Regions from separate parts of the Paenibacillus sp. FSL H7-0735 genome, predicted to be linked through region 1. Evidence: predicted binding sites of a transcription regulator. Region 1 holds the regulator's gene; each other region holds the start of a gene.

Region 1 (2,209 bases):
TCTGTAGATAAATCTTTTCAGTTTATGATTGATAATCTCGGACTTAACGAAGCTGCGGAAGAGGGACGTCTAATGACCTCACTCCTTCCATCTCCCTTTAAGTATCGCGAGCAGGCGCTGCTAGTTATACCGCGTGATTTTCCTAGTGTGAAGGGCAGTGTGGGCGATGCTCGATTTGTCGATACACTCGTACAGTCGTTAGCAGAAGCTGCCAAAACAACACGTGGGCGGATGCTGGTTCTGTTTACTTCTTATAAAATGCTGCGTCAGGTATATGATCCGCTTAAAGAGGCTTTGGCCTCACAAGAGATTACGGTGCTTGGTCAAGGCGTGGAAGGTGGCAGCCGGAGCAAGCTGATCCGCCGCTTTCAGGACAGTGCAGCATCCGTTCTGCTGGGGACGAGCAGCTTCTGGGAAGGTGTAGATATTCCAGGTGAAGCACTGACTTGCCTGGCCATCGTGAGACTTCCGTTTCAACCGCCGAATCACCCGTTGGCGGAAGCGAAGTCGGAGTTATTGCAGGCTCAGAAGAAGAATCCATTCATGAAATTGTCTGTTCCTCAAGCGGTTATTCGTTTTAAGCAGGGATTCGGAAGACTGGTTCGCACGGCGCAGGATCGCGGAATAGTTATTGTTTATGATACAAGGGTTATTGAATCTCATTACGGGAAGTATTTCCTTTATTCATTGCCTGGTCCCAAAATGGAGCATATGCTGACTGATCAAATGGTCCCCCGCATAGCGGAATGGCTAGAGGATGGCGGCGCTTCTTAAAATGCTCGTCTTCAGTTTAGCTCCTCCTTATCCTTAAGGGCGGTAAGTTACAGTACCGCCCTTAATAAGGAGAGGTATACGTTAGAATATGGATTTTCACAAGAACATTACTATTTTTAGGAGGAAAAATATGAAATCGGATAAAATATCAGAAGCCGTTGTTCGCAGACTACCTGTGTATTTGCGTTTTTTGAATGATCTCCAGAATCGCGAAATATTAACAGTTTCCTCTCAGGAACTTGGACAAAAGCTTGATCTTAATCCCGCACAGATTCGTAAGGATTTAGCGTATTTTGGTGACTTCGGCAGAAAAGGTATCGGCTATGATGTAACGTATCTTATTGAGAAAATCCGTCATATTCTGAAGCTGGATCAACAGCTTAATGTAGCTTTAGTAGGGGCAGGTAATCTCGGACATGCCTTGTCTAATTACAATGCATATCTCAAAGATACTATGAAAATCACGGCTATATTTGATTCGTACGCTCCTAAGGTTGGACGTAAGATCAACTCCCTTACTGTGCAACCGATGGATGAACTAGGCAGCACGATTCGTGAGCAAGGTATTCGCATTGCCATTATTACCGTACCTGATTCAGAAGCTCAAAATGTAGCAGATATTCTCATTTCTTCTGGGATTGAAGCAATTTTGAACTTTGCCCCTGTGATTCTGAAGACACCACCGAATATCCGGGTGCATGCAGCTGATTTTACAACTGATCTGCAAAGTCTTGCTTATTACTTGCGGGATGGAAAGGAAGAAAGCGAACATGAACAACAATAAAACGATAATTAAGGGCGGGTATTTTCTGACTCCGGGAACGGATGAGCCGGTTCTGAGTGGATATATGACTATTGAAGATGATTTAATCACTTACATAGGAAAAGAAGAGCCTCAGATGGAAGCTGGAGTGCAAGTGGTTGATGGCAGCCGTCTGCTGTTCATGCCTGGACTTGTAAACACACATGGTCATGCGGCGATGTCTTTGCTGCGTGGATATGGAGATGATTTAGCGCTACAAGTGTGGCTTCAGGAGAAGATGTGGCCGATGGAGGAAAAGTTCACCGGTGATGATGTATACTGGGGAACCTCCTTATCTGTATTGGAAATGCTGAAGGGTGGAACTACGACCTTCCTCGATATGTATGATCACATGGACCGAGTAGCTGAGGTAGCTGAGTTATCAGGTATCCGTTCCGTATTGATGCGTGGTGTGATCGGGTTATGTCCAGAGGATGTACAGAATCACAAGCTTGCGGAAGCGATTTCTTTTGCCCGTAACTGGCATGGAAAGGCTGACGGTAGAATTACTACTATGATCTCGCCGCACGCCCCTTATACTTGCCCTCCGGACTTCCTGGTTAAGTTCGTGCAGGCAGCGCATGATCTGGATTTACCGATGCATACGCATATGTCCGAAACGAAACGTGAAGT
Region 2 (2,209 bases), 1.1 Mb from region 1:
GTGACAGGACATTTTAGATTACCGGAGTTCAAAGGGTCCTCTCAGGCAACTTCCACCTGGATGGAGGGGCATCGAGAGCTGTGGGATGGCAAGAATGGTCATTTAAAAGCTGTAGCTGGAATTACGGTTGAGCATTTAGGCAGCATGGAGTGGAAGGACGATGATACGGGTCATTATGGTCCAACTGGACAAATAAGTACAGAATATACGTATGCAGGCAATGAAATGATGGCAGCCATTTGGCTGAAGGCTATTGAAAAGACAGATAGCACACGTACTGTATTATTGCGTGGACATAACAAGTTTGAGTTTGGAGAGAGTCAGCCCTTATTTGAAGCAGGGATACCGGTGATTGGATTCATTCCAATGCCCGACTATCTGCTCGTGGATAGTGACAACAGAGAGATGGACAAATTTGATGCAAAGCTAATGCATACGCAAATTGTATCGTTGCTGAAAGCGGTCAAGCTAGTGGACGGAACGGAGACGACTAAACTCGGGAAGTCAGATGGGTATTCTTTTTTCTACGGTCGTACTAAATGATGGTGGCAGTTCAAGATTTGTCATGACGAAGATGAAATTAGCTTGAATTCAAAAACACTGATGATTTAAGTCAGTGTTTTTTTGTTGCAAAAAGGGGGTATATTACGGCTTAAAATGAGAAAATTTCGTTTTTTTGTTAGCATCGAAGTAGGAGGAAACTTGTGACATCACATATACGCTAATCAATCAATAGCTCCTTCGGGTGCTTTTTGTGTTATTCACTGAGTTGTTAGAAAGATTTGTCCCTTTCTTGAACGTTTAGGGATTAAGAGATGTCGATGATTGAAATACTTAAAATTTAAGATAAGATAACTTTAATTATTAGGCCACGTTATTAATTTGACTGCTCAGTAACAGGTAAATCAGGTTCGCCAACTCTTGCTTTGTGAAATATTTCTCTTTTTACATAGCAAAGAACGAGGAATGTCATACTAAAAAGAACAGGAAACGATGTCGCTGAGCCTTGCTAAACCTGATATTGAATGCAGCCTACAGTTAGCGGGCCTAATCATAAGTATCAACTTAAGACGAAAAATGAACAGAGTTTTGAAGGGAGCAGTAAAGAATGGCAATTGATACGGTGCTATGGAGCAGGCTAGTGACAGGCTTGACTCTCGGGTTCCACGTTATTTTTGCGACGATTGGCGTCGGTATACCGCTAATGATCGCTATAGCAGAGTTCATCGGGATCCGGAAGAAAGACCCCCATTATACACTTATGGCAAAGAGGTGGTCTCGAGGATTTGTCATTTCTGTGGCGGTTGGTGTTGTGACCGGTACAGCGATTTCACTACAGCTGGCCCTGGTATGGCCGAATTTTATGAAACTGGCTGGGAATGTCATTGCACTTCCGTTATTCATGGAGGTGTTCGCGTTCTTTTTCGAGGCTATCTTCCTGGGCATTTATTTGTATACGTGGGATCGGTTCAAAAATCCATATACCCATTGGCTGCTGACGATACCGATTGTCGCCGGGGCAGGCATGTCTGCCGTTTTTATTACGACGGTGAACGGATTCATGAACCAGCCTGAAGGCTTTGTCATGGAAGCAGGCCAATTCACAGCGATTAACCCGGTGCAAGCGATGCTGAATACGGCGACGTTCTCCAAAGTGTTCCATGTATTAAGCTCGGCCTATTTAACAGGAGCTGCCTTGTTAGCCGGGATTGCAGCCTTCGCGATGCTGAGAAAAGGTGTGTCCGCATACCACAAAAAATCTTTAAATCTCATGATGGCGGTCGTTTTACTATTCGGTTTGCTGAACACGTTAGCCGGTGATGTGTCCGCCAAGTTTTTGGCCGAGCATCAACCAGAGAAGCTTGCAGCGGCAGAGTGGCATTTTGAGACGAGTAGCAGGGTGGATTTGGTTCTATTGGGATGGCTGAATACAGAGCATGAAGTTCTAGGGGCTCTTCATCTTCCGAAGCTGCTCAGCTTCCTGGCCTTTGGAAACTTTAATGCAGAGGTGACGGGGCTCGAGGAATTCCCCAAGGAAGAATGGCCACCACTTCTCGTTCATTATCTGTTTGATTTAATGGTCGGAATCGGATTTACTTTGCTCGCGATTTCGTTCCTATATTTTCTGTTTGTGTTCTGGAAAAAGCGTAATGAGCTTAACAAGTGGATGCTTCGCATCATCGCACTGAGCGCCCCCCTCGCTTTTCTG
Region 3 (2,209 bases), 4.8 Mb from region 1:
TAGCCGTGAATAATCCGGCAATCCCTGAACCAATAACAATACAATCTGTCTTTACCGTAGGAATATCCCGAAGATCAAAATCAACCAAATATTGTGGAATCATGACCGCTTTTCACCTGTTTCAACGAAAGAGTAGCGCATGCTACCGGACTTGTAGCATGCGCTCTAGGGATGTTCTGGCTTTGTCGGCGACAGCAGGCGGTACATAGATTTGTGGCTTCATCGTCTCCAGGCATTTCACCAGTTTTTTTAGATTATTAACTTTCATATTAGGACAAACAAGAAATTTGGTAGCAAAATGGAATTCTTTATCTGGACTATCCTTACGAAGCTGATATCCGGTACCATCTTCCGTTCCAACGATAAATTGCTTACGATCCGATTTCCGGCAATACTCCAGAATTGATGTAGTGCTGCCTACATAGTCACCCATGGCCACTACTTCAGGACGGCACTCTGGATGAACTACAAATTCCGCATCTGGATATTTTGCTCTCATCTCTACTACATCTTTGACGGTCAACATGTCGTGAGTGTTGCAATAGCCTTCCCAGATAATCAGCTTCTTGCCCGTCTGATCTTGTACATATTGACCAAGATTCTTATCTGGGACCCAAATAATCTCTTCGGCGTCAAGGGATTCGATTACTTTCACAGCATTAGCAGAGGTACAACAAATATCGGTTTCTGCTTTAATCTCGGCGGACGAGTTGATATAAGTGACTACTTTAGCATTTGGATGTTGAGCTTTTAGCTTACGTAAACCGTCTACATTGACCATATCTGCCATTGGACAGCCTGCACGTTCATCAGGAATTAGGACGGTTTTGTTCGGGGCTAAAATTTTTGCACTTTCCCCCATGAAATGAACACCGCAGAATACAATAACTTCCGCATCTGTCTCTGCAGCCTTCTGAGCGAGTAAAAAAGAGTCGCCCCGGAAATCGGCAACCTCCTGAATTTCATCACGCTGATAATAATGAGCTAAAATGATTGCGTTTCGTTCCTTTTTAAGCTGTTCAAGACGTATACGAAGTTCTCGATTCTGTTCCTGCTTGCGCTCAAGCGCCAGAGCTTCCACCGATTGTTCTCCCCCTTAAATCCTCGCGGCTTTTCGCCGACATGATGTTATCAAATGGCATGCGCCATCATGGTGAAAAAATGAACATGCTGATATAAATAGTAAGTAATATTAATCACTAATGTACACAACGTTCCAGCCCCTGTCAATGTAACTGGACAGGCTTTAAGGCATAGAATCCCTTAAAAATTAAAATAAAAAATCCGGAGAACAGTTACGTTCTCCGGATAAATTTACATCATATGAATGGTGGACCCAATTAGGTAAGGCTAGTGCCCCCACCTTTGTTGTCATCACCGGAACCGTCATTACCCTCAGAATCAGGGTTATTCGGGATATCCTTTGATAAGTCAGGAAGTGTGGACTGTTCATCCTCAGGCTTGCCTTGAATGCGAACTCGCACATCACCGATATTGTCGATGACAGGCTCGCCAACTTCATGGGCAACACCTTCGCCACCCTCTGGTTTACCATCCTCGGAAAGGAATCCTTGTTCAATCAGTTGTGTGATCTGATCAAGCTCAAGTGTTTCTTTCTCAAGTAATGTATTGGCAATCAAGTGCATTTCTTTGGAGTGTTTGATCAACAGATCTTTACAACGTTCGTAACTCGAAGTAATAAAGTTCTGCATTTCCTGATCAATCTCATAAGCAATGGAGTCACTGTAATTCTGTTCATGCCCAATATCACGACCTAAGAATACTTGACCTTGAGAAGATCCGAACTGCATAGGTCCAAGCTTATCGCTCATACCGTACTCCATAATCATGGCACGCACGATGCGCGTAGCCTGTTGGAAGTCACTGTATGCACCCGTACCGATCTCACCAATAAACAATTCTTCGGCAACACGTCCACCAAGTAATCCAGTAACCTTATCTAAAAGCTCCTGCTTGGTAACGATCATCCGATCTTCCTTCGGAAGCATAATAACGTATCCGCCTGCACGTCCGCGTGGGATAATAGTAACTTTATGCACCATATCGGCGTGCTCAAGGAAGTAACCAGCAATAGTATGGCCTGCTTCATGATAAGCTACAATACGTTTCTCGCGGTCACTGATCACACGGCTGCGTTTCTCAGTACCTACGATAACACGGTCAATAGCTTCATCCACTTCAATCATGG
Region 4 (2,209 bases), 4.0 Mb from region 1:
CGTAAATGCAAAATCATATTTCTCCTTAGACATATGTTGTTCTGCATATTCGAAAGCATCTGCTTGGATAAGCCTGATCTTGTGAGCATTACTGAATTGTGGCAGTACATATTTATTAAATAGATCAATGACATCTTGATTTTTTTCAACAACCGTTATGCTTTCAACATTATCTTTTTCAGAAACCATATAAGCATAATAGCCAAGCCCAAGCCCAAACGTAAGAACATTCCCAAACGCTTTATCTACAGCTTCTTTCATTGTTTCTATTTCATTTGGCGTGATGGTCATCCAGATTCTATCATTCTCCAAGACGGCCGGGAACATGAATTCATTTTGAAAAAAACCAACCTGAGGAATTTGTCTTCCCTCTTCTGTCCGGATGATATCATTGCAAACAAAACCTTCAAAAGGTTTATATTTTTCATATTTTAATTCACTATTATTAATCTTTATAGTAGGAATCTTGATATTTTTATAATATGGATTGTCATAATATTCATTTGCATCAAGCTTATGAAGCATATTGCTAAAATATTGGTTAAACAATTCCTTATCATCAACATTATCAACCGTATCCATCCCAAAAGCAGCAGCCAGCATTAAACCAAAAGCGTATTCATAAGATACACCACAGTTTACGATTTCTTCAATTTCTTCTTTGTTAATAAAGTCGGGGGTATTATTCAAATAGCGGCTTAGTAAAGCAAACACTTTATAGTTATCTTCTTTTACCTTTTCTTTTATTACATTATTAAATTCCATATTCTCACCTATTAATTAGAATTTGTTTCTATGTCTCATGTTAGTCTTTCCGGATTGACTAGTAGGCAATACTCTCATTTTACCATTTAAAAATCCAGAAGAACAAAAACCACTTTACTAATCCGTGACAGTTCCGCTCCTACAGTAAGAAAATCTTACGCCAAAATCTTCTAATTACAAGGTTTATGGCCTATATCGCGCCTAATCTGCTCAATATTTCGTTACCCTATGTTAGAATAGACGACTTGTATAATTTGTGAAAACTTTCACTAATAGTCATGATTGATGGTATACTTAATAAGAAGATGAACTAAAGAGAATAACGATGGAAACTGTGGACGTAACCGTAGAAGATTTGAAGTTAGGAGAATAACAGCGACGCGCGCGCTTCTCCACTTCCAACTCCCTCTGATACTTCCTTTCTTTTTTGTCGGGTTCTTTTGGTACATCTTAAGTACATCTTAATAGAGAAATATAAAAGTGGAGGGTTAACAATGAAAAAGAAAGCAGCTGGTGCTCTGAGTCTCGTCCTCTCTGTCATGCTCGTTACCGCAGGTTGCGGTAATGGAAACGACAAGGTGAACGAGAGCAAGAGTAATAACAACGAGAAAAAAGAAGTTGAAGCCGTCTCCGGGGCATCTGAAGCAAGCTACACACCATTCGATCAATTAAAAGATAAATATGATATCATCATTGTCGGTGCGGGTGGTGCGGGAATGTCCGCAGCGCTTGAGGCCAAAGAGAAAGGCATGAACCCTGTTATTTTGGAAAAAATGCCGGTTGCCGGCGGGAACACAACCAAATCCTCTTCGGGAATGAACGCTTCTGAAACGAAATTTCAAAAAGAACAAAACATTGAAGACAGCAATGATTTATTTTATGAAGAGTCATTAAAAGGTGGCCATGACACTAACGACAAAGAAATGCTTCGTTTCTTCGTTGATAATTCCGCGAGTGCGATCGATTGGCTGGATTCCATAGGAATCCGCTTGAACAATATCACCATTACAGGCGGCATGAACGAAAAACGTACACACCGTCCTGAAGATGGCTCTGCTGTGGGTCAATACCTTGTCAAAGGTTTAGTGAAAAACGTACAAGAGAAAGAAATTCCACTTTTCGTGAATGCTGATGTCAAAGAAATTACCGAAAAAGACGGCAAGGTTAATGGCGTTAAAGTCCTCTTTAACCAAACAGAGGAAAAAACAATTACGGCAGATGCTGTCGTTGTAACCACTGGCGGGTTCGGTGCCAATATGGATTTGATCTCCGAAGTAAGACCTGACTTGGAAGGCTACGTTACTACTAACCAAATCGGCAGTACCGGAGACGGCATCAAGATGATTGAGAAACTCGGCGGCACAACCGTCGATATGGATCAAATCCAAGTTCACCCGACTGTGCAGCAAGAAAAATCCTACCTCATCGGCGAAGCTGTTCGTGG

The links. Region 1 encodes Rex, which represses fermentation and respiration genes when NADH is low (regulators of the CRP and FNR family bind a similar motif). Its sites were predicted from a motif close to TTGTGAAATATTTCACAA; they were not measured.
Region 2: the regulator Rex is predicted to act here: its motif matches at 927-944, upstream of NSS82_RS17405 (cytochrome ubiquinol oxidase subunit I).
Region 3: the regulator Rex is predicted to act here: its motif matches at 1,152-1,169, upstream of nadA (quinolinate synthase NadA).
Region 4: the regulator Rex is predicted to act here: its motif matches at 1,020-1,037, upstream of NSS82_RS03925 (flavocytochrome c).

The regions. Positions count from the first base shown of each region.
Region 1 is NZ_JBBOZH010000001.1:4,913,216-4,915,424, reverse strand. Features, by position in the region: gene dinG (ATP-dependent DNA helicase DinG) at 1-774, shown strand, start outside; gene NSS82_RS22350 (redox-sensing transcriptional repressor Rex) at 905-1,558, shown strand; gene NSS82_RS22345 (amidohydrolase) at 1,545-2,209, shown strand, end outside.
Region 2 is NZ_JBBOZH010000001.1:3,837,990-3,840,198, forward strand. Features, by position in the region: gene NSS82_RS17400 (hypothetical protein) at 1-543, shown strand, start outside; gene NSS82_RS17405 (cytochrome ubiquinol oxidase subunit I) at 1,109-2,209, shown strand, end outside.
Region 3 is NZ_JBBOZH010000001.1:128,603-130,811, reverse strand. Features, by position in the region: gene nadB (L-aspartate oxidase) at 1-103, opposite strand, end outside; gene nadA (quinolinate synthase NadA) at 143-1,081, opposite strand; gene ftsH (ATP-dependent zinc metalloprotease FtsH) at 1,341-2,209, opposite strand, start outside.
Region 4 is NZ_JBBOZH010000001.1:881,701-883,909, reverse strand. Features, by position in the region: gene NSS82_RS03930 (spermine/spermidine synthase domain-containing protein) at 1-765, opposite strand, end outside; gene NSS82_RS03925 (flavocytochrome c) at 1,260-2,209, shown strand, end outside.